Regions from separate parts of the Caballeronia sp. KNU42 genome, predicted to be linked through region 1. Evidence: riboswitches for the same ligand, from Rfam matches in the RefSeq annotation. Region 1 holds a riboswitch; the other holds the start of a gene.

Evidence for each region. Region 1 has a riboswitch for glycine ahead of gcvT (glycine cleavage system aminomethyltransferase GcvT). Riboswitches for the same ligand answer to the same signal wherever they lie in the genome.
Region 2: another riboswitch for glycine. It lies ahead of ACSOSP_RS22635 (D-amino acid dehydrogenase); the one in region 1 lies ahead of gcvT (glycine cleavage system aminomethyltransferase GcvT).

The regions. Positions count from the first base shown of each region.
Region 1 covers NZ_CM132388.1:2,876,900-2,890,205, forward strand. The annotation lists gene ACSOSP_RS12950 (c-type cytochrome) at 1-7, shown strand, start outside; gene ACSOSP_RS12955 (UvrD-helicase domain-containing protein) at 89-2,194, opposite strand; gene ACSOSP_RS12960 (oxidoreductase) at 2,476-3,519, shown strand; gene ACSOSP_RS12965 (hypothetical protein) at 3,672-4,049, shown strand; gene ACSOSP_RS12970 (TetR/AcrR family transcriptional regulator) at 4,099-4,698, opposite strand; gene ACSOSP_RS12975 (ABC transporter six-transmembrane domain-containing protein) at 4,817-5,731, shown strand; glycine riboswitch at 5,776-5,899, shown strand; glycine riboswitch at 5,945-6,079, shown strand; gene gcvT (glycine cleavage system aminomethyltransferase GcvT) at 6,210-7,334, shown strand; gene gcvH (glycine cleavage system protein GcvH) at 7,401-7,781, shown strand; gene gcvP (aminomethyl-transferring glycine dehydrogenase) at 7,850-10,777, shown strand; gene ACSOSP_RS12995 (alginate lyase family protein) at 10,896-11,999, shown strand; gene ACSOSP_RS13000 (L-serine ammonia-lyase) at 12,030-13,306, shown strand, end outside.
Region 2 covers NZ_CM132389.1:769,339-785,513, forward strand. The annotation lists gene ACSOSP_RS22620 (carbon-nitrogen hydrolase family protein) at 1-365, shown strand, start outside; gene ACSOSP_RS22625 (APC family permease) at 469-1,809, shown strand; gene ACSOSP_RS22630 (mechanosensitive ion channel family protein) at 2,071-3,264, shown strand; glycine riboswitch at 3,625-3,720, shown strand; gene ACSOSP_RS22635 (D-amino acid dehydrogenase) at 3,865-5,082, shown strand; gene ACSOSP_RS22640 (LysR substrate-binding domain-containing protein) at 6,101-6,988, opposite strand; gene ACSOSP_RS22645 (MFS transporter) at 7,099-8,385, shown strand; gene ACSOSP_RS22650 (aminotransferase class I/II-fold pyridoxal phosphate-dependent enzyme) at 8,434-9,651, opposite strand; gene ACSOSP_RS22655 (LysR substrate-binding domain-containing protein) at 9,767-10,618, shown strand; gene ACSOSP_RS22660 (bifunctional diguanylate cyclase/phosphodiesterase) at 10,652-13,771, opposite strand; gene ACSOSP_RS22665 (substrate-binding periplasmic protein) at 13,768-14,562, opposite strand; gene ACSOSP_RS22670 (FKBP-type peptidyl-prolyl cis-trans isomerase) at 15,263-15,667, opposite strand; gene metE (5-methyltetrahydropteroyltriglutamate--homocysteine S-methyltransferase) at 15,799-16,175, opposite strand, start outside.

The sequences.
Region 1 (13,306 bases):
CAAATAGCCGCTATCCATCACGCGACGCCAACAAAAAACCCTGCGCAAAACGCAGGGTTTTTCAATTGAGCCGCCGAGCGACCAACAATCAAGCCGGCTTTTGCAGCAACTCTTTCAGCCGCGCCATCCGGTCCTTCGGCGACATCGGCGCTTCCTCTTCCGTCGGTGGCGGGGCATCGTCGAGAAGCATTTCCGGGATAAACCGCGACGCTTCGCACACCACTGTCTCGCGCGCCCGCTTGCGCTTCTTGCACCAGTTCACATGAAGGCTGCGCTGCGCCCGCGTGATCGCGACATACATCAGCCGCCGCTCTTCTTCTATCCGGCCAGTGTCGACCGGCGCGTCCGCGTCGGCATCGGGATTGCCACGGTGCGGCATGATCCCCTCCTCCACGCCGACCAAAAATACGTGCGGATACTCAAGCCCCTTTGACGCATGCACCGTCGTCAGCCGCACGGCATCGGGGTTTTCATCCTTGCCTTCGAGCATCGACATCAGCGCAACGGTCTGGATCAGCCCAAGCAGGTTCTTGCCTTCATCGCCGAAACCATCGGCGTTGTCGTAGCCCGTGGCCTCCGAATCTTCCGACGGCTCCGCCTCCGGCTTCGTGCCCTTTTTCTTCAGCCACTCGCAGAATTCCAGTACGTTCTGCCACTTCGATTGCGCCTGACGTTCGTCGTGAGCATCGTAGAGATAGGCCTCGTAATGGATCGCCTCCATCATGTCATCGAGCACCTGGGTGGCCGGATCACGCCCCGCCCGATCGGCCAAGCGCTGCATCCATTCGCAAAACGCGCGCAACGGCTCGACCTGCCGCGCCGACAATCGCGCTTCAATGCCGCCCATGAAAACGGCCTCGAACAGCGACACCTTCGCCTGCCCCGCGAACGATCCCAGCGCCTCGAGCGTGGTATTGCCAACGCCCCGCCGCGGCGTGGTGATCGCGCGGATAAACGCAGGATCGTCGTCGGGATTCGCGATCAGCCGCAAATAAGCGACGATGTCCTTGATCTCGGCTTTATCGAAGAATGACTGGCCGCCTGACAGCACGTACGGAATCCGCTCCCGCCGCAGCACCTGTTCGAAGATCCGCGCCTGAAAATTCCCACGATACAAAATGGCGTAATCGCGAAACGCCGCGCGCCGCTCGAACTTATGCGCCGACAGCCTGAACACCACCGATTCCGCTTCGTGCTCTTCGTCGTTACAAGCCGTCACGGTGATCGAATCGCCCATGCCGTGTTCGGACCACAGCTTCTTCTCGAAGAGCTTTGGATTGTTCGCAATCACGTTGTTGGCGGCCGTCAGGATGCGCACGGTCGACCGATAGTTCTGCTCCAACTTCACCACATGCAGCTTCGGAAAGTCCTTTCCCAACTGCGCAAGGTTTTCCAGCGTTGCGCCGCGCCAGCCGTAAATGGCCTGGTCGTCATCGCCCACGGCCGTAAACGCCGCACGCGGACCGGCCAGCAGCTTCAGCAGTTCGTACTGGCAGGTGTTCGTGTCCTGATATTCATCGATCAGCAAATAACGCAGCCGGTTCTGCCACTTTTCGCGAACCTGCTCGTTCTCCGCAAAAAGCTGTGCGGGCTTCAGGATCAGATCGTCGAAATCGAGCGCCTGGTAAGCGTGCAGCGTCGCCACATAGCTTCGAAACACAATGGCCGCCTGCATCTCGTCCTCGTTCGACGCGCTCGCCGACGCCTGATCCGGCGACATCATGCCGTTTTTCCACAGCGAGATAATCGACTGGACCTTGCGGATCAGGCCTTTGTCGGTTGTTCCGAGCTGTTCCTGGACGAGGCCGAAACAATCGCTGGAATCCATGATCGAAAACTGCGGTTTCAGCCCGACATGCTCCGCTTCCTGCCGCATGATCTGCACGCCAAGCGAGTGGAATGTGGAGATGGTCAACTGGTTCACCGGCACCCGGCGGCCTTCCTTGCCGGGCGTGGTGAGCGTCTTCCCTTCGAGCAGCTTGGCCGTGCGCTCGCGCATTTCGAGCGCGGCCTTGTTCGTGAAGGTCAGCGCGGCAATGTGCTTCGGCTCGAAGCCCTTGCCTTCGATCAGATGGGCAATCTTCTGGGTGATCACGCGTGTCTTGCCGCTGCCGGCGCCGGCAAGCACAAGACATGGGCCATCGAGATAGCGCACCGCTTCGGATTGCGCGGCGTTCATACCTGCTGCGGACATCGTTCGGACACTTTGAGATGCGTAAATCGGGCGGACGTTTCGGCTGCCGGAAGTACGCGATGGTGAGCAAGAAGGTGAGCAAAATTGCGCCCCTCGCAAGCGGGCGCAATTTCGAGAGCGCGATGTTAACACGGAAGAAACCATCGCCCGAAAGCGATGGTTCTGGCCCTTTCGGCAGCCCGTGCTCAAGCACCGCGCGAAGTTCCAGCCCCGTTTCAACCCGATCCGCCATTTCAGGCCCGTGCCACAATACTGGCATCGCCAACCAACAGGATGCCCGCATGACAGCACTTCTAAAAGTAGGCCTGATGGGCTATGGCTTTGCCGGCGAAATTTTTCACGCGCCGGTAATAGACCATTGCGGCCGCGCCTCGGTGTTCGCCATTGCCACCGGCAAGCCCGAGCGCGCGCAGGCTGATTACCCGAACGCGACGATCGTCGAAGATTTCGACGCGCTGCTCGCCCTCGATGAACTCGATTGCATCGTCATCGCCACACCGAACGACACCCATTTCGATCTCGCCAAAAAAGCGCTGGAAGCGGGCAAGAGCGTGGTGGTCGACAAGCCCGTCACCCTCTCCGGCGCCGATGCAAAAACCCTCGCCGATTTGTCCCAAACGCGCGGATTGCTGTTCGCGCCGTTCCACAATCGTCGCTGGGATGGCGATTTCATGACAGTGCGCGCGTTGATCGAAAGCGGCCGGCTTGGGCGCGTGACGCACTATGAATCGCATTTCGATCGCTTCCGGCCGAAAGTGCCGCAGCGCTGGCGCGAGGAAGCGTCACGCGGCGGTGGCTTGTTGTTCGATCTCGGACCGCATCTCATCGATCAGGCGTTGGCTCTGTTTGGCCGGCCAAAAACCATTTTCGCCAGCGTCAACGCGCACCGCGATCACGCGAGCGCGCCGGATTACGTTCATCTATTGCTCGGCTATGAAGACAAGGAAATCGTGCTGCACGCAACCGCCTTGGCCGCGCTGGAACCGCCGCGCTTCGCCATTCACGGCACCCGCGGCAGCTATGTGAAAACGGGTCTCGATGTGCAGGAAGACCAGCTCAAAGCCGGTTTGCGCCCCGGCAATCCCGAATTCGGCCACAACCCGCCCGGCCTGCTTCGCGAAGTCGATGGCGATCACGACCTGCGCCAGGAATTTGCCACGCGTGACGGCGCCTATGTGGAGTTTTATCGAGCGCTGGCGGCATCGGTGCTTGAGGGCAAACCATTCCCGGTGACGTCGCAAGATGCCGTCGATGTCATGACCATCATCGACATCGCCATCCGCAGTAACGCAGAAGGTCGCCGCCTGGATTTCGTGCCGCTCTGACAAAGCGGCGATAACAAACGCCCCACGCAAGACTTTCAAACACACAGCGTTACATTTGCGCACCGCCCCGGCGTCAGCCGGCGCGGTGCGCGGACCGTTCTTCTCCAGTCGTCTTATCGTCTTATCCTAAAAACCAAACGAGGAGAATTTCAATGCTGACGCTAAAAGCAGGTATTACCCGAGTGCTGATTGGCGTGGCGCTGGCGGGATCGCTGGCGGCGTGTGTCGTCGAGCCGACGCGGCAGGTCGATGTCGTCCAGGCAGCACCGGCGCGCCCCGATCCGCATATGGAAGCGGTGCATCGGATGGATCAGGTCAACGGGCGCATCAACTCGCTTTGGCATCATGTCGATCAGCGCGTGAGCCAGGGCTTTTACCCGCCGCCACAAGGCGATGCGTTCCATCATCGGCTGGATCTAGTGCGTCAGGAATCGCGCGACATGGCCTCCCAGCATGGCGGCGGTTTGTCGGGTGAAGAACAGCACACGCTGAACGGCGAGCTGGACGGGTTGCAACGGGCGATTCAGTAAGCATTTTTATGTGCCGGACGACGGGCTCGCTACGCACGTGTCGTCCGGTTCATTGTTTGAGAGCGCTAAGCTCGAAGCCAAGCACCATCTCTGCTACTTCCACGACCTCCCCCAACGCCGCTTCAAAAGCCTCAATCGACGGCTGCAGCAACAGATCATCGGCGTAACCCATGGCCAGCGCAAAGATCTGCCGAGCCGCACGCTCCGGCGATGCGCATCGGAACACCTGCGCCTCCACACCCTTTTCGATAATTCCGCGCAGCAAACCTTGCCAGCGACTGATCTCGCTTAAATAAGCCTGCGCGAGTTCTGCGTCGTGCATGGCTTCGTCCCAGGCGTCGAGCCACAGTCCCCAACCATCACTTTTACTTTCCGGCAGGCACTCGCGGATAAAACCAAGCAACGCGTCGACCGGCGGTTTATCGATCAGGCGCGCGCAGGCTTCTTCAAGCTGCTCATCGGCGAAATGCACGAACGCCTCGCGGCGCAACTCGTTCCAGTCGCCAAAGTAGTGATAGATGTGACTGCGCGATAACCCCGCGTGCTCGGCGAGATCGCGCGTGGAAACATCGGCGAAACCCTTCTCGCGGAACAATTCAAGAGCGGCCGCAATGATCTGACCTTTGCGTTCGGGGGACGACCGCGACATGTTCGATTCCTTTCTTCAAGCGTTGATGGATTGACTGAACTTGCATTTTGAGCGACTGCTCAAGTATAATTTGAGCAGTCGCTCAAATTATAGCTGTGATTTTACTTAAGGCACGGTCATGTCATTCGTCACACCAGAAATCCGGATAGTTGAGAGCGAAAAACTCGCTCAGCAGTCCGCCACGTCCACGCTGAAAGCCATTGCCCGGGCGTATCCGGGCAAGCTGTTCTGCACGCTGTCACTCGTCGCGCTCGAGAACGCGTTGTTGCTCGCGTATCCGTTATTCGCTGGCTTCGCCGTCGACTCGATCATGCGCGGCGACGCTCATCACGCGTTGTTCTACGCGGTGATCGTTTTGGCGTTCTGGGCGGTCGGCGCTGCGCGCCGGGCCGTGGATACGCGCACCTTCACGCGGATCTACGCCGATCTGGCGGTGCCGGTGATTCTCAACCAGCGGCTGCAAAACCAAAGTACGTCGACGGCCGCGGCGCGCGTGGTGCTGGCTCGCGAGTTTGTCGACTTCTTCGAGAAACACGTGCCGACCATGGTGACCGCGTTTGTTTCCATCGTGGGCGCGGTTGCAATGCTGCTGGCAATCGAACCGTGGATCGGCGTCGCCAGCCTGGGGGGATTGCTGCTGTGCATAGCCTTGTTGCCGCGCTTCGCACGGCGCAATCAGGGCTTGCATCAGCGCCTGAATGACCGGCTGGAGAAGGAAATCGGCCTGGTCGCGAAAGTGGGGACGGTTACGTTGAAGCGGCACTATCGCGTGCTGTCCAAGCTCCGGATTCACCTGTCCAACCGCGAAGCCGCGGCGTTTCTCTTCGTCGGGTCTGTGGCGGCCGTGCTGTTTGTGATTGCCATCAGTCAATTGGCGCTGGCGCCGGCGGTGAAGGCCGGGCATGTGTACGCCGTGATGACGTATCTCTGGACCTTTGTCAGCAGTCTCGACGAAGCGCCGTATATGGTCGATCAGCTCGCACGTTTGCGCGATATCGGCAGGCGCGTGAATCCCGGGCTGGCGAAGGATTAAAGCCCCTCGCCGTTTGACAAGCTGAATTCGGTCGCGTAAATTCGCCGCACGCGTCGGGAGAGAGCGCTTGCTGTCGGTTGTTCGCATCGAGAACGACTTGGAAACAAGGCAAGCGCCGCCGAAGGGGCACACCCACAAACTCTCAGGCAAAAGGACCGGCCGCGTCGACGTTCCGTTTATGAATCGCGCCTTTTATCGGGCGCCAAAAACGGAAAGTCGAACTCTGGAGAGCGGCATCGGCTGATCAGGAAGCACCAGCCAGATGCCCACCGAAGGGGCGCGCGTTGTAAGTCAGATCATCGGCGAACAGCGTGCAATCTCTCAGGTACCGAGGACAGAGGGGTCATGTACCGAATCGCTGCGCGGTTTGGGCTTTGCAGGTCGCATTGACGTTATCCATGCAACCAAAAAGCCGAAATCCCGAGCGGCTTCGACGCATGGCCTTTTTTTGTTTTCGCGCACGCCCGAGGCCCGCTCCATGTCTGATCTTCAACACACGCCCTTGCACGCCACTCACCTTGCGCTCAACGCACGCATGGTCGATTTCGGCGGCTGGGACATGCCCGTCAATTACGGTTCGCAGATCGACGAACACCACGCGGTGCGCACCGACGCCGGCATGTTCGACGTGTCGCATATGCGCGTCGTCGATTTCACTGGCGATAAAGCCCGCGACTTCTTCAAGTACGCGATCGCCAACAGCGTCGACAAGCTCACCGTTCCAGGCAAGGCGCTGTATTCGTGCCTGCTGAACCCGGAAGGCGGCGTGATCGATGACCTGATCGTCTATTACTTCGCCGATGACAACTACCGCGTTGTAGTGAACGCTGGCACCGCGGAGAAGGACATCGCGTGGTTCGGCCATCTGAATGCCGAAGGCGGTTTCGGATTGACCATCACGCCGCGCCGCGATTTCTCGATCGTCGCCGTGCAAGGTCCGAACGCACGCGAAAAAGTCTGGCAAGTGCTGCCGGAAACCCGCGTCGCCACGGCGGAAATCAAACCCTTCAACGCCGTGCAATTCCCGGCCAGCTCATTCGGCGACGTCACGCTCGCGCGGACCGGCTACACGGGCGAAGACGGTTTCGAAATCATTGTTCCTGCGACGCAGGTCGTATCGTTCTGGAACGCGCTGATCGCGCAAGGCGTGAAGCCGGCCGGTCTCGGCGCACGCGACACGCTGCGTCTCGAAGCAGGCATGAACCTGTACGGTCAGGACATGGACGACACGGTTTCGCCGCTCGACGCAGGCCTCGCGTGGACCGTCGACCTTACCAACCCGGATCGCGCATTCGTCGGCCGCGCCGCGCTGGAAAAGAATGGATCGAAGGCGCGCTTTGTCGGCTTGATTCTGCAGAAGGAAAACGGCCGCGCCGGTGGCGTGCTTCGTGCTCACCAGAAAGTCGTCACGGCCGACGGCGAAGGCGAGATCACGAGCGGCACTTTCTCGCCGTCGATGCAGGAATCCATCGCGTTCGCCCGGGTGCCGGCGAGCGTGAAGCCGGGCGACAAAGTGCACGTCGTGATCCGCGACAAACAACTGCCGGCAAGCGTGGTAAAACTGCCTTTCGTGCGCAACGGCAAGGTGTTGGCGGCGCTTTAATCCGCCTGCAAACATCGGCCGAAAAAGCCACGCACGTCCACCCTCAATGACAACTGGAGCATCCGCATGAGCATCCCGGCCGAACTCAAATACACCGAATCGCACGAATGGGTACGCACCGAATCCGACGGCACCCTGACCATCGGTATTACGGATCACGCACAGGAAGCACTCGGCGATGTCGTGTTCATCGAATTGCCGCCGGTCGGTAAGACCGTTGCCGCCGGCGACGCCATCGCGGTGATCGAATCGGTGAAAGCAGCCTCTGATATCTACGCGCCCGTGGCCGGCGAAATCGTCGGCGCGAACGATGCGCTGACCGGCACGCCGGATCAGGTCAACGGCACGCCGTACGAAAGCTGGCTCTTCAAGATCAAGCCCGCCGCCGACGCCAAGACGGATCGGCTAATCGATGCCGCTGCATACGGCAACGCGATCGGCGAGTAATACTTTTCAACGACCGTGCGGCGTGCTTAAGCGCAATAGCGAACCAGGCCGCACCAGCAGGAATTCTCATGAAGCTCGAACACCCGGACCGTCTGATGAACCGCTCATCCTTGTCTCTCGCCGCGCTCGAATGCCACGATGCGTTCGCCCAGCGGCACATTGGCCCGGATGCGGCCGACCAGCACGCCATGCTCGAAGCGCTCGGTTTCGCATCGCGCGCGGCGTTCATCGACGCGGTGATTCCCGAAGCCATCCGGCGTAAAGAAACGCTGCCGCTCGGCGCGTTCACGCAGCCGAAAAGCGAAGCGGAAGCGCTGGCATCGCTGAGGAAGCTCGCGGATCAGAACCTGGTGTTCAGGAACTACATTGGGCAGGGTTATTACGGCACGCATACGCCTGCCGTGATCCTGCGTAACGTGCTTGAAAACCCGGCGTGGTACACGGCTTACACGCCGTATCAGCCGGAGATTTCGCAAGGCCGCCTGGAAGCGTTGCTCAACTTCCAGCAGATGATTATCGACCTCACGGGTCTGGCGATTTCGAACGCTTCATTGCTCGATGAAGCCACCGCCGCCGCCGAGGCCATGACGCTGCTGCAACGCGCGGGCAAGCCGAAATCGAACCTGTTTTATGTCGCCGACGACGTGCTGCCGCAGACCATCGAAGTCGTGCGAACGCGTGCAAAACCGGCGGGGATTGAAGTGAAAGTCGGCCCTGCCGCCGATGCCGCCACCGCCAACGCTTTCGGCGTGCTGCTGCAATACCCCGGCGCGAATGGCGATGTTCATGACTATCGCGCGTTGACTCAAGCTGTTCATGCGGCCGGTGGTTTTGTGATCGCCGCCGCCGATCTGCTCGCGCTCACGCTGCTCACGCCGCCGGGCGAATGGGGCGCTGATGTGGCTATCGGTAATACGCAGCGTTTTGGCGTACCGGTCGGTTTCGGCGGTCCGCACGCTGCGTACATGGCCGTACGCGATGACTTCAAGCGGCAAATGCCGGGGCGCTTGGTTGGCGTAACTGTCGATGCCCAAGGCAAGCACGCGCTGCGTCTCGCGCTGCAAACCCGCGAGCAACATATTCGCCGCGAAAAGGCGACATCGAATGTATGTACGGCGCAAGCTTTGCTCGCGATCATGGCCAGCATGTACGCCGTATATCACGGGCCGCAGGGTTTGAAAACCATCGCGTTGCGCGTGAATCGCGTGGCGTCGATTTTCGCTGCCGGCGCGTGCAAACTCGGCTACACGCTCGCAAACGAAACCTTCTTCGATACCGTCACCATCGTCAGCGGCACGAATACCACGGCGCTGCATCAGGCGGCCTCGGCGGTGCATGTGAACCTGCGTCACATCGATGCAACGCACGTAGGCGTTTCCGTCGATGAAACCACCACGCGCGACGACCTCCTGAAGCTCTTCGCGTTGTTCGCGGAAGTGGCGGGCAAGACGGAAACATTCGATATCGACGCACTCGATGCCGACGCAAAAGTCTCGCTGCCGAAAGCACTGGAACGCACGAGCGCCTACCTCACGCATCCGGTGTTCAACCGTCATCATTCCGAGCATGAAATGCTGCGCTACCTGCGCAGTCTGGCGGACAAAGATCTCGCACTCGATCGCACGATGATCCCGCTCGGTTCCTGCACGATGAAGCTGAACGCAACGTCAGAAATGTTGCCCGTGACGTGGCCCGAATTCGCGCAGATCCATCCGTTTGCACCGGGTGAGCAGACGGTCGGTTATCGCACGATGATCGATCAGCTCGAGCAAATGCTGGTGGCTTGCACCGGATACGCGGCTGTATCGCTGCAACCGAACGCCGGTTCGCAAGGCGAATACGCCGGCTTGCTCATCATCCACGCGTATCACGAATCGCGTGGCGAAGGGCATCGGAACATCTGTTTGATTCCATCGTCGGCGCATGGCACGAACCCGGCATCGGCGCAAATGGGCGGCATGCAGGTCGTGGTCGTTGCGTGCGATGAACAGGGCAACGTCGATATCGCCGACTTGAAGGCGAAGGCCGAAAAGCACGCCGACAAACTCGCCGCGATCATGATCACGTATCCGTCCACGCATGGCGTGTTCGAAGTGAACGTGCGCGAAATCTGCGAGATCGTGCATGCGCATGGCGGCCAGGTTTACGTCGATGGCGCGAACATGAACGCGATGGTCGGCCTGACCGCACCGGGTCAGTTCGGCGGCGATGTCTCGCACCTGAACCTGCATAAAACCTTCTGCATTCCGCATGGCGGCGGCGGACCAGGCGTGGGTCCGGTCGCGGTCGGAGCACATCTCGCCAAGTTCCTGCCGAACCAGCATTCGACTGGCTACCAGCGCGATGCAGCCGGGATTGGCGCTGTATCGTCGGCGCCTTATGGCTCGGCCGCCATCCTGCCGATCTCGTGGATGTACATCGCGATGATGGGCGCGCAAGGCCTGACCAACGCCACCGAAAGCGCGATTCTCGCGGCGAACTATGTGGCGAACCGGCTCGCGCCGCATTACCCCGTTCTGTACAGCGGCGCGGGCGGCCTGGTCGCGCACGAGTGCATTCTCGATCTGCGGCCGTTGAAAGAAACCAGCGGCATTTCGGTCGATGATGTCGCCAAGCGCCTGATCGACTACGGTTTCCATGCGCCGACCATGAGCTTCCCGGTGCCGGGCACGCTGATGGTCGAGCCGACGGAGTCCGAATCGAAAGAGGAGCTGGATCGGTTTATCGACGCAATGATCGCCATTCGCGATGAAATTCGCGCGGTGGAAGAAGGCAAGTCGGATCGCGAAGACAATCCGCTGAAGAACGCGCCGCACACGGCAGCGGTTGTTGTCGCCGATGGCTGGAGCCACGCCTACTCGCGTGAAACGGCGGCGTATCCGCTGACGTCGTTGATCGCGCGCAAGTACTGGCCGCCGGTCGGCCGCGCCGACAACGCCTACGGCGACCGCAACCTGTTCTGTTCGTGCATTCCGTTGTCCGAGTACGACGAATAAGCAGCGAATAAGCATGGGTTTCAACTGTCCGGCTTCTTCTCAGAGCCGGACAGTTTTGCCGGAGTCACGCAACACCAGATACCATCTCTCCCGAACCAAGCCAATCAGGGAGTTTTGCATGGCGCGACAGGTGCGAGTGGTGAGTAAAGCGTGGCGTGTTCCGGCGATGATCGCGGCCCTTGCAGCAACGGCTTTGACTACGCAGAGCGCGTTTGCCGCAATGAATTTTTGCGCCGCGCCCGCGATGCAGAACAGTGAGCGCACGAACGCCGATCCGGGCGTGAAAGCACTGGTGCAAATGGTGCAGTCGCGGCTGAACGACCAGCCGAAAGCGCGGGCGACGCTGCATACGGAAGGCACGTTGCCGCACCAGGGTATTCGTGACGAAAGCGAAGAAGCGGAGAAGGATCTGGGATTGATGCGCGACGCCGCGCTGGCGTGGCGCGCGACCGGCAACGAAGCGTATTTGCGTCTCGTCGACCGGTTTTTATTCGCATGGGTCACGACGTATCAGCCGAGTTTCAATCCTATCGATGAAACGAATTTCGAGTCGCTGATCCTCGCGTATGACCTGACCGCGAGTGCATTGCCGGTGAAAACGCGCAATGCGGCGAACGCGTTCATCACGAAGATGGTGACGGGGTATATCGCGGATATCGACAAGCAAAAGCGGCCGCTGACGGGCACGTATCGCAACAACTGGCAGAGTCACCGGATCAAGTTGATTTCTATGGGCGCGTTCACGATTGATGACCGCAAGCTGATTAACGCGGCGCAGCGTCTGTATGTGGAGCATATTGGAGACAACATTGCGCCGGACGGCTCGACGGTCGATTTCGGCGAGCGCGATGCGCTGCATTACGTCACTTACGATCTGCAGCCGCTTGTGACGGCCGCGCTGGCTGCGCGCCGTCATAACCGCAATTGGCTGAGCGAGCGTGCGCCGTCGGGCGCGACGCTCGCCGCCGCGTTGAACTGGCTCACGCCGTACGCACTCGGCACGCGCACCCACGAGGAATTTGTTCATTCGAGCGTGCCCTTCGATGCCACCCGCCGCGAGGCCGGTCTGCCCGGTTATTCGGGCACGTGGGAGCCGAAGCACGCGGCCGAATTGTTTCACCTATCGGCGCGGCTCGACGGGCGCTACACGCCCATTGCGCTGCGCCTGGCGCCCACGCCGCCGGCCTGGCTCGCGGTTTGTTTGCCGTTGCCGGCGCGCTGATTTTTTAGCACGACCTTTGCAGGAGCAGTCATGGCAGTCAGCGTTTTCGATCTTTTCAAAATCGGCATCGGTCCGTCGAGTTCGCATACGGTCGGGCCGATGCGCGCCGCCCTGATGTTCGTGCAAGGGCTCGAACGCGATGGTCTGCTGGACGCCACGGCTACGGTGAAATGCGAGTTGTACGGCTCGCTCGGCGCGACCGGCAAAGGTCACGGTACGGATCGCGGCGTCATGCTCGGCTTGATGGGCGACGCCCCGGATACGGTCGATGCGGGGACGATCAGCACGCGTCTCGAGACCGTGCGCGCGACGAAAAAGCTGCCGCTGTTGGGGCGTCACGAGATTCCGTTTGTGCTGAAGGAACACATCGTGTTTCTGCGGCAGGCGCTGGCTGAGCATCCGAACGGCATGAAACTCCACGCCTTCGATGCCAACGGTGTGTCATTGCGCGACTCGACCTATCTCTCGGTGGGCGGCGGTTTTGTGGTGACGGCGGGGGCATCGAATGTGAAGGTGTTGACCGCAATAGAACAGTTGCCGTACGCGTTCCACTCCGGCGATGAATTGCTGGCGTTGTGCCGTGAAACGGGCAAATCCGTGGCGCAATTGATGTGGGACAACGAGCGTACGTGGCGTAGCGAAGACGAGATCCGTTCGGGCTTGCTGCGCATTTGGGAAGTGATGCAGTCGTGCGTGAAGCGCGGTTGCGGTATTGATAACCCCGACGCCGATGGCTGCCTGCCCGGTCCGTTTCAGGTTAAACGGCGCGCGCCGGTGTTGTATCGAGCGCTGGTCGACAAACCCGAACAGGCGTTGCGCGATCCGCTTTCCATGATCGACTGGATCAATTTGTATGCCATTGCGGTGAACGAGGAAAACGCGGTGGGCGGGCGCGTGGTGACGGCGCCGACCAACGGCGCGGCGGGGATAATTCCAGCGGTGCTGCATTACTACGACCGGTTCTTACCGGGATCGAATGCACAGGGCGTGATCGACTTTTTGCTGACGGCGGCGGCGATCGGGATTTTGTACAAGATGAACGCTTCTATATCGGGCGCCGAGGTTGGGTGTCAGGGAGAAGTGGGCGTCGCGTGTTCGATGGCGGCGGCAGGGTTGGCGGCGGTCATGGGCGGGACGCCGGCGCAGGTTGAGAACGCTGCCGAGATCGGGATGGAACATAACCTCGGGCTGACTTGCGATCCGGTTGGCGGGATGGTGCAGATCCCGTGCATCGAACGTAATGCGATGGGTTCGATGAAAGCGGTGAATGCCGCGCGCATGGCAATGCGAGGCGATGGCAGTCATTA
Region 2 (16,175 bases), on a different replicon from region 1:
ACCTGCTGATCGTCACCAACGGCAACATGGATCCATTCGGCCCGGTGCATCGGCGAGCCATCACCGCGCGCGCGATGGAGAACCAGATGTTCGCGCTCATGGTGAACCGCTGTGGTACAGGCGACGACAACCTCACCTTCCCCGGCGAATCCGCGCTCGTCGATCCCAGCGGCGAGATCGTCGCTGCGGCGGGTGCGCAAGAGACGCTGCTAAGCGTGGATATCGACTTCAAGCGGCTGGAAGCCAGCCGTGAGCACTATCGTTATTTGAACGACGCACGCGTGCCGCTCGGCCTCACGCCGATCGACAACGCCGATGGTTCGCGTGCGCTTGTGATTGAAGAGCGCCGTCGCCCCATCAACTGAAGACTGAAGACTGAAGTTTTCAGCAGTTCCGTAGCACATGAATCGTCCGGAGCCCGCGCTCCGGACGCGCCCGCCCACGCCTGTCGAAAGTCCCGGAGACATCATGCAAGACTCGTCCGTAGCCGCGCAGTCGCATCTGAAACGCACACTTGGTTTGCCATCCGTATTATTGTTCGGCCTGGCCTATATGGCGCCGCTGATCGTATATGGCACTTATGGCGTGCTTGCCAAAGCGAGTGACGATACCGCCGCTCTCGCCTACTTGCTTGCGCTCGTTGCTATCGCCTTCACGGCGCTGAGCTACGGCAAGCTCGCGCGGCTTTATCCCGTCGCCGGCTCCGCTTATACCTACACACGCAAGACCTTCAATGCGCATCTGGGCTTCCTGGTCGGCTGGGCAACACTGCTCGACTACTTCTTCCTGCCCATGGTGATCTGGCTGATCGGCGCCGCTTATCTGAACGCCGCGTTCCCGACCGTGCCCACCTGGATCTGGATCGTTGCGTTCATCGTCCTGACGAGCGCGTTGAATATAGTCGGGATTGAACTGGCTGCACGATTCAACATCGTGTTGATGGTGGTGCAACTCGCGATTGTCGGTTTGTTCGTCGCGTTGTGCTGGCACTATGCAGCGGCTGCGGCAGGTCCCGGCGGGATCGCGTTGGCGGAACCGTTCTTCAAAGGACACGTGCCGTTCGCCTCGACCATGGCCGGCGCCGCCATTGCCGCGTATTCATATCTTGGCTTCGACGCAGTGTCCACACTCACCGAAGAGACGATCGACCCGAAGAAGAACATGCCGCGCGCCATCTTGTGGATCGCGTTGATCGGCGGCGCGATTTTTGTTCTGGCCGCTTACACGATGCAGCTTGCGCACCCGGGCGTGGAATTCAAGGACACCGATTCGGCCGCGTTCGAAGTCGCCAAGATGATTGGCGGCGATATCTTCGTGACCGTCTTCCTGGCCGGCCTGATCCTCGCGCAGTTTGCGTCGGGCATCTCGGCACAGGCCAGCGTCGGGCGTTTGCTGTATGCCATGGGTCGCGATGAAATCCTGCCCAAGCGCGTGTTTGGTTTCATCCATCCGAAGTTCAAGACGCCGGCGATCAACATCGCGATTGCGGGCATTGTGGGTTTGATCGCGCTGAAGCTCGACGTGGCGACTTCAACTTCATTCATCAACTTCGGCGCGTTCCTCGCGTTCACCGCCGTCAATCTTTGCGTGGTCCGGATTTATCTGTCAGGCAATCATGGCGACAAGAAGATCGGCGCGATCGGCGGGTTGGTGTTTCCGCTGATCGGTGCGATCGCCGATATCTGGCTGCTGGCGAGCCTTGAAAAGACAGCGCTTGTGTTGGGCGCAATCTGGTTCGTGATCGGGCTCGTGTACCTGTGCTGGATCACGCGCTTGTTCCGTCAGCCGCCGCCGGAAGTGGCGGTTTAAGCGGGGTGGCCGAATTGGCCCGGGCCATTCAACCAACATGGGTTGCAAACAAATAAAAACCAAGCGCCATGGCCCGGGGGATCGACGAGAGATAGCCTCGCCGCAAAGATCAGGAGGCCGTTACAATGCCGTTGACAGCATCATTGGATCGCACTGCAGCAACGTTTGGTGAGGTTGCGTAGCCAGATCGGGGAAATGATCGGTACCGCGCGGGCCCGGATCATCGTCAGGAAAGCAGGCTGGCCGGCACTGAGAGGATCTATGTTCAATGACATGTTCCGCGTAGTGAGTGGACCGGATTGGCGTCATTTCTATGTCCACACCGACAGCATGCCTGTGGCGATCCTTCTCGTCGCCGCGTTGTTCCTGGCGATTCTGTTGGCCAGTGCGATCTGCTACTACGTCACGCGCTTCATCTTGTTGAGGATTGTGGGCCACCTCGCGCGCGGGGAGCGCCGCAAGTGGCTGCGTGCCGCCGAACGCCGCAAGGTGTTTCATCGGCTCGCGCCATTGGTGCCTGCGGGCATCATTTATATTTCAGCGCCCCTGCTAACCGGTGTGTCGTTTCCGGTCATTTCCGCGCTGGGTCGCCCGGTGGAGACGCTATCGGCATGCTTCATGGTGGTGACCGTCCTTCGCGCCGCCTTCGCGTTCCTGGGCAGTATTGAGGATCGCTATAGTCATTTCCCCTTTGCGAGCCAGAGGCCGATCAAGAGCTTTCTGCAGATAGCCGCTATCGTCCTGTACGTGCTTGCACTGATTGCCGCAGTGTCATTGCTGTTGCATCGATCGCCCGCCAATTTCCTCACCGGCGTGAGTGCGATGACTGCGCTGCTGATCATCATCTTCCGCGATTCGTTGCTGGGGTTTGTCGCGAGCATTCAACTGGCAGCGTACGACATGCTGCGCGTGGGCGACTGGATCGAGGTACCTGGATTCGTGGCTGACGGGACGGTCATCGATATCTCGCTGAACACGATCAAGGTCCAGAACTTCGACAATTCCATTGTCATGCTGCCGAGCTATGTGTTGCTGACCAACAGCGTCAAGAACTGGCGCGGCATGGCAGAATCCGGCGGACGGCGGGTCAAGCACGCGATTCACCTGGACATAGAGAGCATCCGGTTTTGCGACGACGAATTGCTTGCCAACCTGAAGGCGAGCGTAGCCTACCAGGTGCCGTTCACCGTGCCGGACGATGGACATCGCCTGACCAACCTTGGGATGTTTCGCGTGTATCTGACGGAATACTTTCGTCAATACCCGGCGATCCGGAAAGACATGCCGCTGGTGGTTCGCCAGCTGCAATCCACCAATCAGGGCCTGCCATTGGAAGTGTTCCTGTTCCTGAACGAGACAAGCTGGGAATCGTACGAACAAATCCAGTCGGATATGTTCGACCACGTCTATGGCATCTTGCCGCTGTTCAATTTGCGCGTTTGGCAAATGCGCTAGCGGCGCCGGGCGAGAGCCCGGTCGCGCGCCCGTTATCCGGCCAGCCCCTCGACAATACATACGACAACGGTAAATGCGCCGATACACGCGGCCAGAGTGGCTGCTGCCTTCGCAAAAGGGGTCATGCCTGGCTCCAAAATCGATAAAGGAAAACGCATTTTATAGTGAAATGAAAGCAAAAAGAAATAATTGTATTAAATGAAAGATTAAGGGAATCAGGCGCTGTCTGCGGCGGATTTCGTTGTGCGCAGCGGGCGAAAGATCATTAAGTATCCTGACTACTTCCCGGCATGCAAAAGGCCGATCCCTACCATGCCCCTTGCCTATCTTATTTTTAGACGGTATCTTGGCGGGGTTCTAATCGCTAGCGCGGGAGAGACTGTCACGGAGCATGGTGACGGCGCCGACGGAGCAACCGCCCCGGAAACTCTCAGGCCCAAGGACCGCGTAGCAGGAACATCTGGAGAGCGGCGCTTTAATGCGCCCACCGACGGGGATGTCGTGCGTGCAACGCCACGACTGAAACTCTCAGGTACACGGACAGATGGGGCATAGACGCCGGCAGCACCGGCGATGCCCAACTTTCATCTGGACCTTGTCATGTCACGAATCGCCATCATTGGCGCCGGTATTACCGGCGTCACGACTGCTTACGCCCTTGCCGAACGCGGCCACGACGTCACCGTTTTCGAGCGTCACCGGTACGCGGCGATGGAAACATCGTTCGCCAACGGCGGCCAGCTTTCCGCCAGCAATGCCGAGGTCTGGAACAGCATGGCCACGGTGCTCAAGGGGCTGCGCTGGATGTTCACGCGCGACGCACCGCTGCTGCTGAATCCTGCGCCGAGCTGGCACAAGTATTCGTGGATGGGTGAATTCCTGCGCCAGATTCCGAACTACCGGGCCAATACCGTCGAGACCGTGCGCCTGGCCATTGCCGCGCGCGAGCATCTGTTCGGGATTGCCGAGCGTGAAGGGATCGACTTCGACCTCGAGCAGCGCGGCATTCTTCATATGTACCAGCAGAAGAAGGACTTCGATACCGCCGCGAAAGTGAACCGGTTGTTGCAGTCGGGTGGCCTTGACCGGCGCGCGGTGACGAGCGACGAAATGCGCGCGATCGAGCCCACGTTGCAAGGCGATTTCCACGGTGGCTTTTTCACGCCGTCGGACTCAACCGGCGACATCCACAAGTTCACGCGCGGTCTGGCTGACGCCTGCGAGCGGCGCGGCGTGCGCTTTCATTACGACACGCAGATCGCGGGTATCGAGCAGCGTGGCGACGGCCCGTTCGCCATGCGTGTGCTGCATGGCGGCGGAGCAGGTGACGAGCGGCAACATGGCTTCGATCGCATCGTGGTGTGCGCCGGTGTGGCAAGCCGGCAGATCGCATCGATGCTTGGTGACCACGTGAATATCTATCCAGTGAAGGGTTATTCGATCACTGTGTGCCTGGATGACGCCGCGAGTCGCGAGGGTGCGCCGTGGGTCAGCTTGCTTGACGACAGTGCGAAGATTGTCACGAGCCGGCTTGGCGCCGACCGTTTTCGCGTAGCGGGCACGGCTGAAATCAACGGCTTTAATCGCGATATTCGCTCGGACCGGATCGCACCGCTCGTCGATTGGACGCGCCGCTATTTTCCGGGTGTGGCGACATCGCGGGTGATTCCGTGGGCGGGCTTGCGGCCGATGCTGCCAAGCATGTTGCCGAAGGTTGGGAGCGGCAAGCGTCGCGGGGTGTTCTACAACACGGGGCATGGACACTTGGGATGGACGCTGTCGGCTGCGACGGCGCACAGCATTGCGGAGCGGATGTAGGCAGTGGTTTGTCGCTTGCGCTGGGGGGCGGGGCGCTAGGTTCCAGGGTTGGCGGTCGGGGTTGTTGCCGGGTTGCCAGGTTCCTGCGGTAGCGGTCTTGGTCATTGCCGGGTTGCTGCTTTCAAGGGTAGTGGTCTGCTTGAGTTGGCTCATTTCTTTACCACTATTAGCCACTGCGCGTGGCGGCGCGTCATTTCTTTGTCCAAAGCGACAAAGAAACGAAGCAAAGAAAACGCTTTCAAAACGCGGGCTCATAAGTTGACCTAGCGTGCACTTTGTGCGTTTTTGGCACCCCAAAAGCACGGTGCTCGCCAGAACCACCAATGTTTGAACCCCTCCTTCTCGCGAATTCTTACACGCACACGCTTCGCCCCGTACGCTCTCGGGCAAGCACCATTGCCAGGAAACCTTCACGGCCTCACGCGCTTTTAGTGCCTCATTATTTGGTCGGTTGGTTGTTTGATTTGCGCAGCTGTTTTTGCGGGTATGGCCTTACGTACTCTACGGCTTCATTTCTTGGTGGGTTGGCGACGTGGTTCGGCATGCGTACAAATTCGGAGGATGGTTTTTCGCGGATAGCGCGGAGTGTTCCTTGGGCAGGTTCAGTCACTGGTGGCGAAGCGTGTGGGTATCCGTGTTCGGAGAAAGAGGGGTTCACACACCGGTGGTTCTAGCGAGCACCGTGCTTTTGGGGTGCCAAAAACGTTAAAACTGCACGCTAGGTCAACTTATGAGCCCTCGTTTTGAAAGCGCTTTCTTTGCTTCGTTTCTTTGTCGCTTTGGACAAAGAAATGACGCGCCGCCACGCGCAGTGGCTAATAGTGATAAAGAAAATAGCTCACTCACGCAGACCACTAACCTTGAAAGCAGCAACCCGGCAATGACTAAGACCGCTAACGCACGAACCTGGCAACCCGGCAATGACTAAGACCGCTAACGCAAGAACCTGGCAACCCGGCATAGACCCTGACCACCATCCCGAAACCGACCACCCCCGTCCACCGGCGCGAGCGAAACATCACCAGGCCGCACTCGCTCGCAATGGCCGCTCAACCGGCGCATCAAGCACAAGCCGCCCAAACTCCTGCGCGGCCAGCGTGGGCTCACCCTTGCCCCAAAGCAGCCTGAATTCCGCGTCCGGCAAGGGTGGCAAACCATACTGCCCATCGACAACCACAATCCCCGGTTCAAGGTCATCACGTGTCAGCGGAGTAATCGCGAGCCCCGCCATCACAGCAGCGCGAATACCCGACTGACTCGACGATGTAAACGCGACATGCCAGTCCACCGCCAAGCCATCGAGCGCCTCAAGCGCCACTCGCCGATTCACACACGGCGCCGGAAAAAATGCGAGCGGCAGCGACGCCCCCGCGCGCGCATCGAACGATTCGGCCGCCGCCCAAACGAACCGCGTGCGCCGCAACACGATACCGTCGGCGTCTCGATCCGTTTCCCCATGCACGCACAGCACCACCGCAAGATCCAGTTCGTGCGCGGCGACCATCGCCTGCGAATCGAGGCTCATGCCCACGCTCACGTCCAGCCGCACATTCGGAAACGCCCGCGAAAATTGCGTCAGCAAAACGGGCAGCCGTTCTCCCATGAAAATATCCGGCGCTCCGAAGCGCACGACACCTGACGCCGGAGACGACTGAAAACGCTCGGTGACCGCGTCCATCGCATTCAGGATTTGCATCGCGTAACGCAGGAAATCCTCGCCATCTTCGGTCAGGGTCAGACTGCGCGTGGTGCGATACAAAAGCGGCCGCCCCACTTCTTCTTCGAGCCGCCGTATCTGGTGACTGATCGCGGATTGCGTCAGGTTCAGCCGTCGCCCAGCCGCGGTAAAACCGCCAGCTTCCGTGACAGCAACAAACGCGCGCAGCAAGGCAAGATCGAGGTTCATGGTCGGAATCAATGATGATGAGGCTTAATCAATGATAGTAAATTAAATCATTTCCGTCATAACGCAAGCTCGCCGAGAATAAATCCAACGACTTCTTCCGGTAGCCTGCCATGGATGTTTCGACCCGCATTTCTCCCCGCCTGGCAAATCAACTGGCGGTCACCCTGCTGCTAACCGCCGTAATCGCCGCGACCTACGGTTTCGGCGTTTATCTCTTTCCCGTGGTCCTGCCGCAGATGAAACAGGACATCGGCTTCAACTATGCCCAGGCCGGCTACATTACGGCTGCGCGGCAACTGGCCAATATCGCCATGGCGCTGCTATCAGGGCTCGCCGCCGCGCGTTTTGGGGCGGCCAGGGTCATGCTCGTGGCGACCGCGCTGTCGGCCATGGACCTCGCGACCCTCGCATTCGCCAACAACACATGGATGATGGGCGCCGCGCTCGTCTCGCTCAATGCCTGCGCCGCCGCGACCTGGGTCCCGATGATGGCGCTGATCGCACCGTTGATCGACGAGCGCCATCGGGCGAAAGCCATCGGTGTCATTGGCAGCGGCACGAACTATGGTGTCTTGCTGAACGGGTTGATGGTGCCCGCGTTGCTGGCGTCGTGGGGCTGGCGCTCTGTCTGGCTCGTGAGCGCCGCGCTGACCGCCGTGTTGAGCGTCGCCATCGTCTTTGTGTTTGCGCGTCTCGGCCCCGCATCCGCGTCACAAACAAGCGTCATGCCACCGGATCAAACCAGGCGTCCGGGGCTGCGGCGCATGCTCGCCAGACACTTCCTGCTGGTGTACGCGATCGCGCTGCTGTGCGGTTTTGCCGGTGTGCCGTTCATCACCTATTTATCGGCTTATTCGCACGATGACCTGCATCTGGGTCTCGATGTAACAGCCCACGCGTGGGCGCTCGTGGGGCTGGTCGGGGTGGTGAGCGGACTAGTGCTCGGCATGATCGCCGATATGCACGGTAGTCCTGATCAAAATGGGCGCACGCAACGAGACGGCATGCGTACTGCACTCGTTAGTGCGGGGGTCCTGCTTTTGTGCGCATCGCTGATTGCCGCATCGCGTCCGGGCGCTTACGCGCTGATGGTCGCGGCGGTCGCATTAGGCTTTTCGTTCTTCCCGATCTTCGGCCTGTTGCACGCGTATGTCGGCAAGACGAGCGCGCCGGCGCTGGCGGCAATCGTGTGCGGAATCTGCGAAGCGGCGTTCGGCGTTGGCGGGGCGTTGGGAAACGTGCTGGGTGGATTATGCAAGACGATATTCGGCTCGTTTCAACCGGTGTACGCGATGGCTTCGGCCGCATCAATGATTCTTGTGGGCCTCGCTTTCCTGATCCCGAACGCACGTCGTGCCATGCCGGTGTGCAGAAGCGGTCTCGCCGATTTGCGCTAAGCGCATAGCGCGCGAGACCACGTCCACATGACTCGATGAGCGATGACCTCATCCCCGCTCTTCGAATGCTCGGCGCAGCGACAATGCAATCCCAAGCGCTGCCCGCTTCACTTCATCGAGTGCGGGAAAGGTCGGCGCGACACGCAGATGCCGATCGCGCGGATCGAGACCATGAGGGAACGCAGCGCCCGCCGGCGTCATTGCAATCCCGGCGTCGGCTGCCAATTCGACCGTGCGTTTGGCGAGACCATCGGGGCTATAGAGGCTGATGAAATAGCCCCCTTGCGGAACGGTCCAGGACACGCCCGGCAGATCCGCGAGGATCTCGCTGAAGGTCGTTGTCATGGCGTCGAACTTCGGCCGCAACAGCGCCCTTTGACGATCCATCAAAGCCTCCAACGTCGGCCGGTCGCGCAGTAACCGCACGTGCCGGAGTTGATTGAGCTTGTCCGGTCCAATGGTCCTGATCGCCGAACAACGCTGCCACCAGTCGACGTTGCGCCGCGACGATGCAACGAATGCCACCGCAGCCCCGGCAACCGTGATCTTGGACAGCGACGCAAACATCAGCGCACGGTCCGGATGCCCCGCCGCCGCGCAAGCCTCGATCATGTTCAACGTGGTGTGCCTTTGCTCCGTCAGGTGATGGAAGCGGTACGCATCGTCCCAGAACAGGCGGAAGTCGGGGGCGGCGGTTGGCATCGAGGCGAGACGGCGGATCGTATCGGCCGAGTAGATTTCGCCGGTCGGATTGCTGTAGAGCGGCACGCACCAGATGCCCTTGATGGCCGGATCGGCTGCGACCTGTGCTTCGACGAAGTCCATATCGGGGCCATTGCCGGTCAGCGGTACCGGAATCATGCGCACGCCAAGCGCTGCGCAGATCGCGAAATGGCGGTCGTAGCCCGGCACGGGACAAAGGAACGCGATGTCCTTTTCATTGCGCCACGGCTTGCCGTCCGCCATGCCATGCAGGATGGCGAATGCCATGGCGTCATGCATCAGCTCGAGGCTGGAATTACCGGCGGCCACTACCTGCTCCGCACCCACCCCGAGCAAATCGGCGCCTAATTCACGTGCTTCGGGCAGACCCAGCGCATGACCGTAATTGCGGCAATCGATGCCATCGCGCGACATGAACTCGCCCGCTTTCAGAGCGTTGGCCAGTGGCTCGAAGCACAGGTCGAGTTGTTCCGGGGACGGCTTTCCACGGGTCATATCGATTTTTATTCCGAGCTTCCTGAAGTCATCGTAAGTCATCGACATCGTTCCTTTTCCAGCGATTCGCGTTGAGGGACGCCCAGTATGCAAGGCCCGCTGGATTCAGGAAAGCGAGTTATATTGAAGATTTCGTTCAGATTTTCTGATACTTCAGATGCCCATGAAAACCTTCGATCTGGATGCGCTCTCCATGTTTGTCGCCGTTGCGGATGCAGGCAGCTTCCTGCGCGGCGCCGCGCTCGTGCATCGTTCGCAATCCGCCGTGAGCATGCAGATCAAGTCGCTGGAAGCGTCCTTGGGCAAGCCCTTGTTTTCACGCAAGCCGCGCAACATTACGCTGACACAGGACGGCCACGTGCTGCTCGCTTATGCGCGCCGCTTGCTTGCGCTGCGCGACGAGGCCTGGGCATCGATTGTTCGCCCGGACGTCAGGGGACGCGTCGCCATCGGAGTACCGGACGACTATGCATCGTCTCTCCTGCCCTCCGTGCTGAGAAAGTTTTCCGCGACCTACCCCAAGGTCGAGATCCAGGTCATCGGCATGCCAAGCAACGCGCTGGCGCCGCTCATCAAGGAAGGCAAGATCGATCTCGCCTGCATGACGCGAATGAAGGGGTTGAGCGGTGACTTTATCCGGCTTGAACCGATGGTCTGGGCCGGTTGCGCGGTCGGCAATGAAGTATGGAAGGAGCGCCCGCTGCCCATTGCAGTCTTTGCACCGGGCAGCGTCGCGCGGTCCAAGGCGATCCATGCTCTCGAACGGGCGAAGATCAGCTATCGGACGTCTTATGAAAGCCCGAGCCTGCTGGGCCTTTTCAGCATGGTCGAAGCGGGGCTCGCGATTGCCCCGCTGTCCCGATGCAGCATCCCGGAACGGTTCGTCCAACTCGGCGCCGCGGACGGCCTGCCTGCGCTGCCGGACCTTGAAATCGTGCTTGCGCGCAGCGCGGGATCGAACCGGCCGCCCTGTGATTTTATGGCGGAACAGATCCTGACCGACCTGCGAATCTGAGCACCCGCGAAGAAATGCGGCAAGCAGGCCGAGCTAGTACGCGCGTGCCGCTTCCGGCTTGATCCGCCCCATAGCCGCAAACTCTTCAAAGCCTTCAACGGGCAAAGGCCGGCAAAAATAGAAACCCTGGTAAGCATGACAGCCTGCGTCGGCCAGGAAGTCGCGTTGCTCTTCAGTCTCCACGCCCTCGGCGATCACCCCTAGCCCCAGGCTTTGCGCCAACGCCACGATAGTCCTCGCAATCGCCGCATCGTTCGGATCGACGAGCACGTCGCGCACGAATGACTGATCGATCTTCAACTGATCCAGGGGCAGCCGCTTCAAATACGAAAGCGACGAGTAGCCGATACCGAAATCGTCCAGCGAGAAGACTACGCCACGAGCCTTGAGCGCATGCATCTTTTCAATGATGTCCTGCACGTTGTCCACCAGCACGCTCTCGGTCAGTTCGAGCTTGAGCCGGTTCGGGTTGGCTCCCGTTCGACGGATCACGTTCAACACCTTGGCCACGAAATCGGGCTCGCGGAACTGCTGCGCGCTGACATTGACTGCGATGGTAAGGTGGCACATGTCCGGCCGCATGGCCCACGACGCCAGTTGAATACACGCGGTTTCCAGTACCCAGTTGCCCAGCGCCAGGATCATCCCGGTCTCTTCAGCGAGGTGAATGAAATCGGCAGGCGGCACCATGCCGCGCTGGGGATGCTGCCAACGCACGAGTGCTTCGGCGCCGACGACCCGGTCGCCGTCGAGCACCTGTGCCTGGTAATGCAGCAGGAACTGATTGCCCTCTATGGCCTTTCGCAAACCCGCCTCGAGTTCTGCCCGTTCCACTACCACAGTCTGCATGTCCGGATCGAAGAAACACAGCGCGTTGCGCCCCATTTCCTTCGACTTGTACATGGCAAGATCCGCCTGCTTCAGCAGTTCGTCGATGGAAGTCTGATGGCCCCTGAACACGGTTGCGCCAATACTGGCCGTACTGCGGTAATCGATGTCGTCAAGCTGGTACGACTTGCCAAGGACATCAAGGATTATTTCGCCCATGCCTTCTGTCTGGCTGGCCGCTTCCTGCCAGGTCTCATGCAGGCTTCCCAGCACCACCACGAACTCGTCGCCCCCTACTCGCGCCACGGTGTCACCGGCACGTACGCTGGCAGCCAGGCGCTGCGCCACTTGCTTGAGCAGCAGGTCGCCTTTGTCGTGGCCCAGCGTGTCGTTCAGCGTCTTGAAGTGATCCAGGTCGATAAACAGCAACGCACCGCACGCACCACTTCGCGCGCTGTGCGTAATGGCCTGCGTCAGGCGATCCAGCAACAACGTGCGGTTCGGCAAGCGCGTCAGGGCGTCGAAGAAAGCCAGCTCCCTGATGCGCTCTTCCGCAATCTTGCGTTCGGTAATGTCGTGATGCGTGCCCACATAGTGACTGACGACTCCGCCCTCGCCTGTCACCGCAGAGATCGTCAGCCATTTCGGATAGACCTCGCCGTTCTTGCGGCGCCCCCAGATCTCGCCTTGCCAGCCGCCCATGCGGTGGATCGTTTCCCACATCTCGCTGAAAAACGCTTCGTCGTGATGATGCGAACGCAGCAGTCGCGGCGTCTGGCCAACTGCCTCTTCAGCCGTGTAACCGGTGCACTCGGTGAACGCCGAATTGACTCGCAGGATGGTGTTGTCGGCGTCGGTGACCATCATCGCTTCGAGCGAATCGAAAGCGACCGCGGCAATCTGCAGTTCGGCCTCGACTTGCTTGCGGTCGGTGATGTCGCGCCCGCTAGTCCGGAAGCCTGCGAACGCGCCCTTTGCGTCGGTGATCGGCACCCAGGAAACGGATAGCCAGACCAGCGTTCCGTCCTTGCGGACGCAGCGGAATTCCAGGTCGTCGCCACGGAAGCCCTGCAGGCCCTTCAGGAACTCAGGGGCAACGCGGACCCAGTCATCGGGATGGATCAGCGTGCCGGCGAAGTCGGTCATGGCCATGCATTCGTCGACCGTATAACCGGTGTATTTCTCGACCGATGGATTGATCCAGCGAGGTTTGCCGTCCGGTCCCCACCAGACCTCCCAGTTCACCGTGCAGTCCGCAATGGCGCGGAACTTCTCCTCGCTCTCGCGCAACTCGCGGGTCATCGTGGAAGCCAGCCGCATCGCGCGGCCGCGGCCGGTGACCATCAACCACGCGAGCAGAGCCAGCAGCAGACTTAAGCCCGTACCGGTTACGGCGATCAGTGCTTCGGCGTTACGGCCGAAGCGGGTCTTGAAGTCGTCCAGGGTGGTCATCGAGAGCGTCCAGTTGTGCCCAGCGACCACGAGGTATTCATTGGCTGAAATGAGCGCAGGCTGGTGCTGCCCATCTGCTGCACGGGAACGATAAAGCAAGGCCGCGGCGGACGGCTCCACGCCGTCGTAGATGGCTAACGCAAGGCCGGGCAGCGTGTCGCCGTACAGGCTGGCGATGACATCGTGCATGCGAAACGACGCATACACCCAGCCGGCCAGATGCGCCCGGCGCTCGGCGACGTTGTCGTGCGGCTGGCCCCGGCTGTAGATCGGCAGGTACATGACGAAAGCCGGTTTCGCATCCGGCCCGAGGTCCACGCCCAGGCGCACTTTCCCGGAGATCGCGACCATGCCGGAGTCACGCGCCTTCTCCATGGCCTCCCGCCGCACAGGGTCGGTCCAGGGATCCAGCCCGAGGGGGGGATGGTTACCGGTCACGGCCGGCTCGCGCTGGATGATCGGCGCGTAGTTCTCCCGAATGCCCTGCGGCTCGATGGTATAGCCGCTAAAACCCAGCTGGCGCATCGCGGCAATATGCGTGTCCCTGCGCGCTGCCGGCACCCATTCGATCAGCCCGATGGTCTGGATGCCGGAATAATTGGCGTCGAGATTGAGCGCGCTGACGTAGTCGCGGAAGTTGTCGCGGTCCATCTGGCCGGTGGCGGCGAACAGGCCCTGCACGCCGCGCAGCATCTGTTCATAAGTCGACATGCGCTGCTCGACGCGGCTGACCACGTCGCCCAGCGAAAAATTGAACTGGGAAAGTAACTCGTTGTGGGAAGCTTGCCGCTCGTGATCCCAGACGATCCATGTGACGCCGAGTGCGGCGGACAAGATCAGCAAGGGCAGCAATACCAGGCGAGCCCAGGTCACGGGGGCGCCTGGAAATCGACCATGGATCTGGCCAGATCGGGTTTGAAGTACTTCTCGAATATACGCAGCACGGTTCCGTCCGCGCGCATCTGGTTCACCAGCGCACGCCACTTGTCCTGCTCGGCGGGCGACAGCGCCTTCTTCGACATGATCAGGCCATGAGGAATGGCGGGATCATTGAACTCGATGATGGTGGTGACATCGCGGATCTTCTTTTCATCCAGCGCGGGGTAGTCGAAGGGCTCCATGATCATGCCCTGGATACGCTGATGGACCAGCGCCTCGTATAACGGCGCCAGGCCGCCCGCCTGGCTGACGCGGTTCTCAGCCGCGAGCGTGTCGACCAGCTTGTTGGCGGAGTCGCTGTAGCGGAAGCTGCGAATCACGCCTAGTTGAAACTGGTCGCTACGCTCGAAATCGGCCAGCTGACGCATGCCCGCGTCCTTCCTCACCAGCAAATAGTATTTGTTGCTGAAATACCAGGCAAACGAAGCGAAGCGGTTGCGATCGGTGTTGGCGATGCCGGACAAGCTGAAATCGAGTGCGCCGGATTCGATCAATTGCCAGATGCGCGCGCGCGACATCAGGCTGACGCTAATCTGGCAACCGCTGCGGCGGATCAGTTCGTCGGCGAAATCCCGGTCGATGCCGGTGTCGGTATCGGCGGAATAAAGCAGGCCGTGGTCGTGCAGGGCAAGCGTAAACGGGCGTGAGCAATCGGGACCTGCCGCGACCGCGCGGCCAAGGCATGACAGCACCAGTAGCAAGCCGCCCAGAGTGTGTCGAATCACAGCGTCGCCATGGTGGTGGAAATGACTAAGATACAGCCCTCTTTTATTAACACCGGTTGCGAGGGCGTGTTTAGTGATTTAGGCCCATCAACAACGGGTTATGCAGGGAGACTTTTCGCAATATACCTTTGCATACCGAATCTGTCGCTCGCAAACACGTACAGAATTGCTTATTCAGGCAGTCCCGGCTGATGACCTGTTTGGAAAAAATTTTGATAACGCGCACGAATTAATGTTACCGGACGCTTATTAAAACTGCAACTAAGGGGAATCGTTTGCGAGCTGTAGTGTAGCAACCGTTTCGTTCTTGATCGACACCACGTGGTATTGGATTGCGTGCTGTAGAGCCGGCTTCCGGCCTTTGACTGTTGATGCTCTGACGTTGCTCTGAACGCCTCGGCGCATAGGCTACTTCAAGCAGGTGACAGATTCATGTGCCCTCTTCACATCGATATTTTTACTTCGCCCCCGTCAACGCCCTGATTGAAAATCGGGCTGTCTCAACGGCAAAAAGTATAGCCGCGCAGCGTTTTCCATCGGGATGGAATTAAACGGCTGCCACATCCATAAATCGATCTGAGGGTGTTACAAAGCCGTGCTATTGCGATGACCAAAAATCTCAGCACGGATCTCGGTACGCAATAGCACGGGACACGCGATTCGCATGATTGCGTTGAAGCGCGTGCGCGTTGTACAGGCTTTAGTTGCCGATTTTCAGCAACTCGACTTCAAACGTCAGCGTGCTGTTCGGCGGAATCGGGCCTACGCCGCGATCGCCGTATGCGGTTGCCGGCGGGCACACGAGCTTCGCCTTGCCGCCGACCTTCATCTTCTGAAGGCCCTGCGTCCAACATGGGACTACCTGACCGAGCGGGAACGATGCCGGCTGCCCGCGCTTGTACGAAGAGTCGAATTCGGTGCCATTCGCGAGCGTGCCGCGATAGTTCACCGTCACGGTGTCCGCAGCGGTTGGCTGCGCCCCGGTGCCTTCCTTGATCTGCGTCACCGTGACGCCGGAGGGAAGCGTTTCAGTCGCGCCCGTAGCGGCATAAGCCGATGACGAAGCGATAACAGCAAGAGTAAGCAGCAGCGATACTTTTTTCATAAAGCGTCCAGTACGTCCCGAAGGGGGATGGTGTGTAAAGTCAAGAGTCAACGAACTCAAGCCAAATACAGTAGCACGGACCGGGCACGCTATGACAAAACCTTGCTTCGAGGCGCTTCTCTGATGAAGACTCAGGCTTCCGCCATTTCGTTATTTTTTTCGGAAAGCGTCGCTCGGACTGCGTGGGCCGCCAGGATCATGTTGATCAGTGCCGCTTCCGTCTCCGGCCACGTACGCGTTTTCAATCCGCAATCAGGGTTGACCCATAGTTGCTCCGCAGCAATGACCTCGCATGCACGCTGGAGCAAACGCTGCATGGCCTCCACGCTTGGCACCCGTGCGGAGTGCGAGTCATAGACGCCGGGCCCGATTCCGTTCGGGTAGGCGAACTCACCGAAGCCATCCAGCAATTCCATTGAAGAGCGCGACGTCTCGATCGTGATCACGTCCGCATCCAGCGCTGCGATCGAGGGCAGGATGTCATTGAACTCGGAATAGCACATATGGG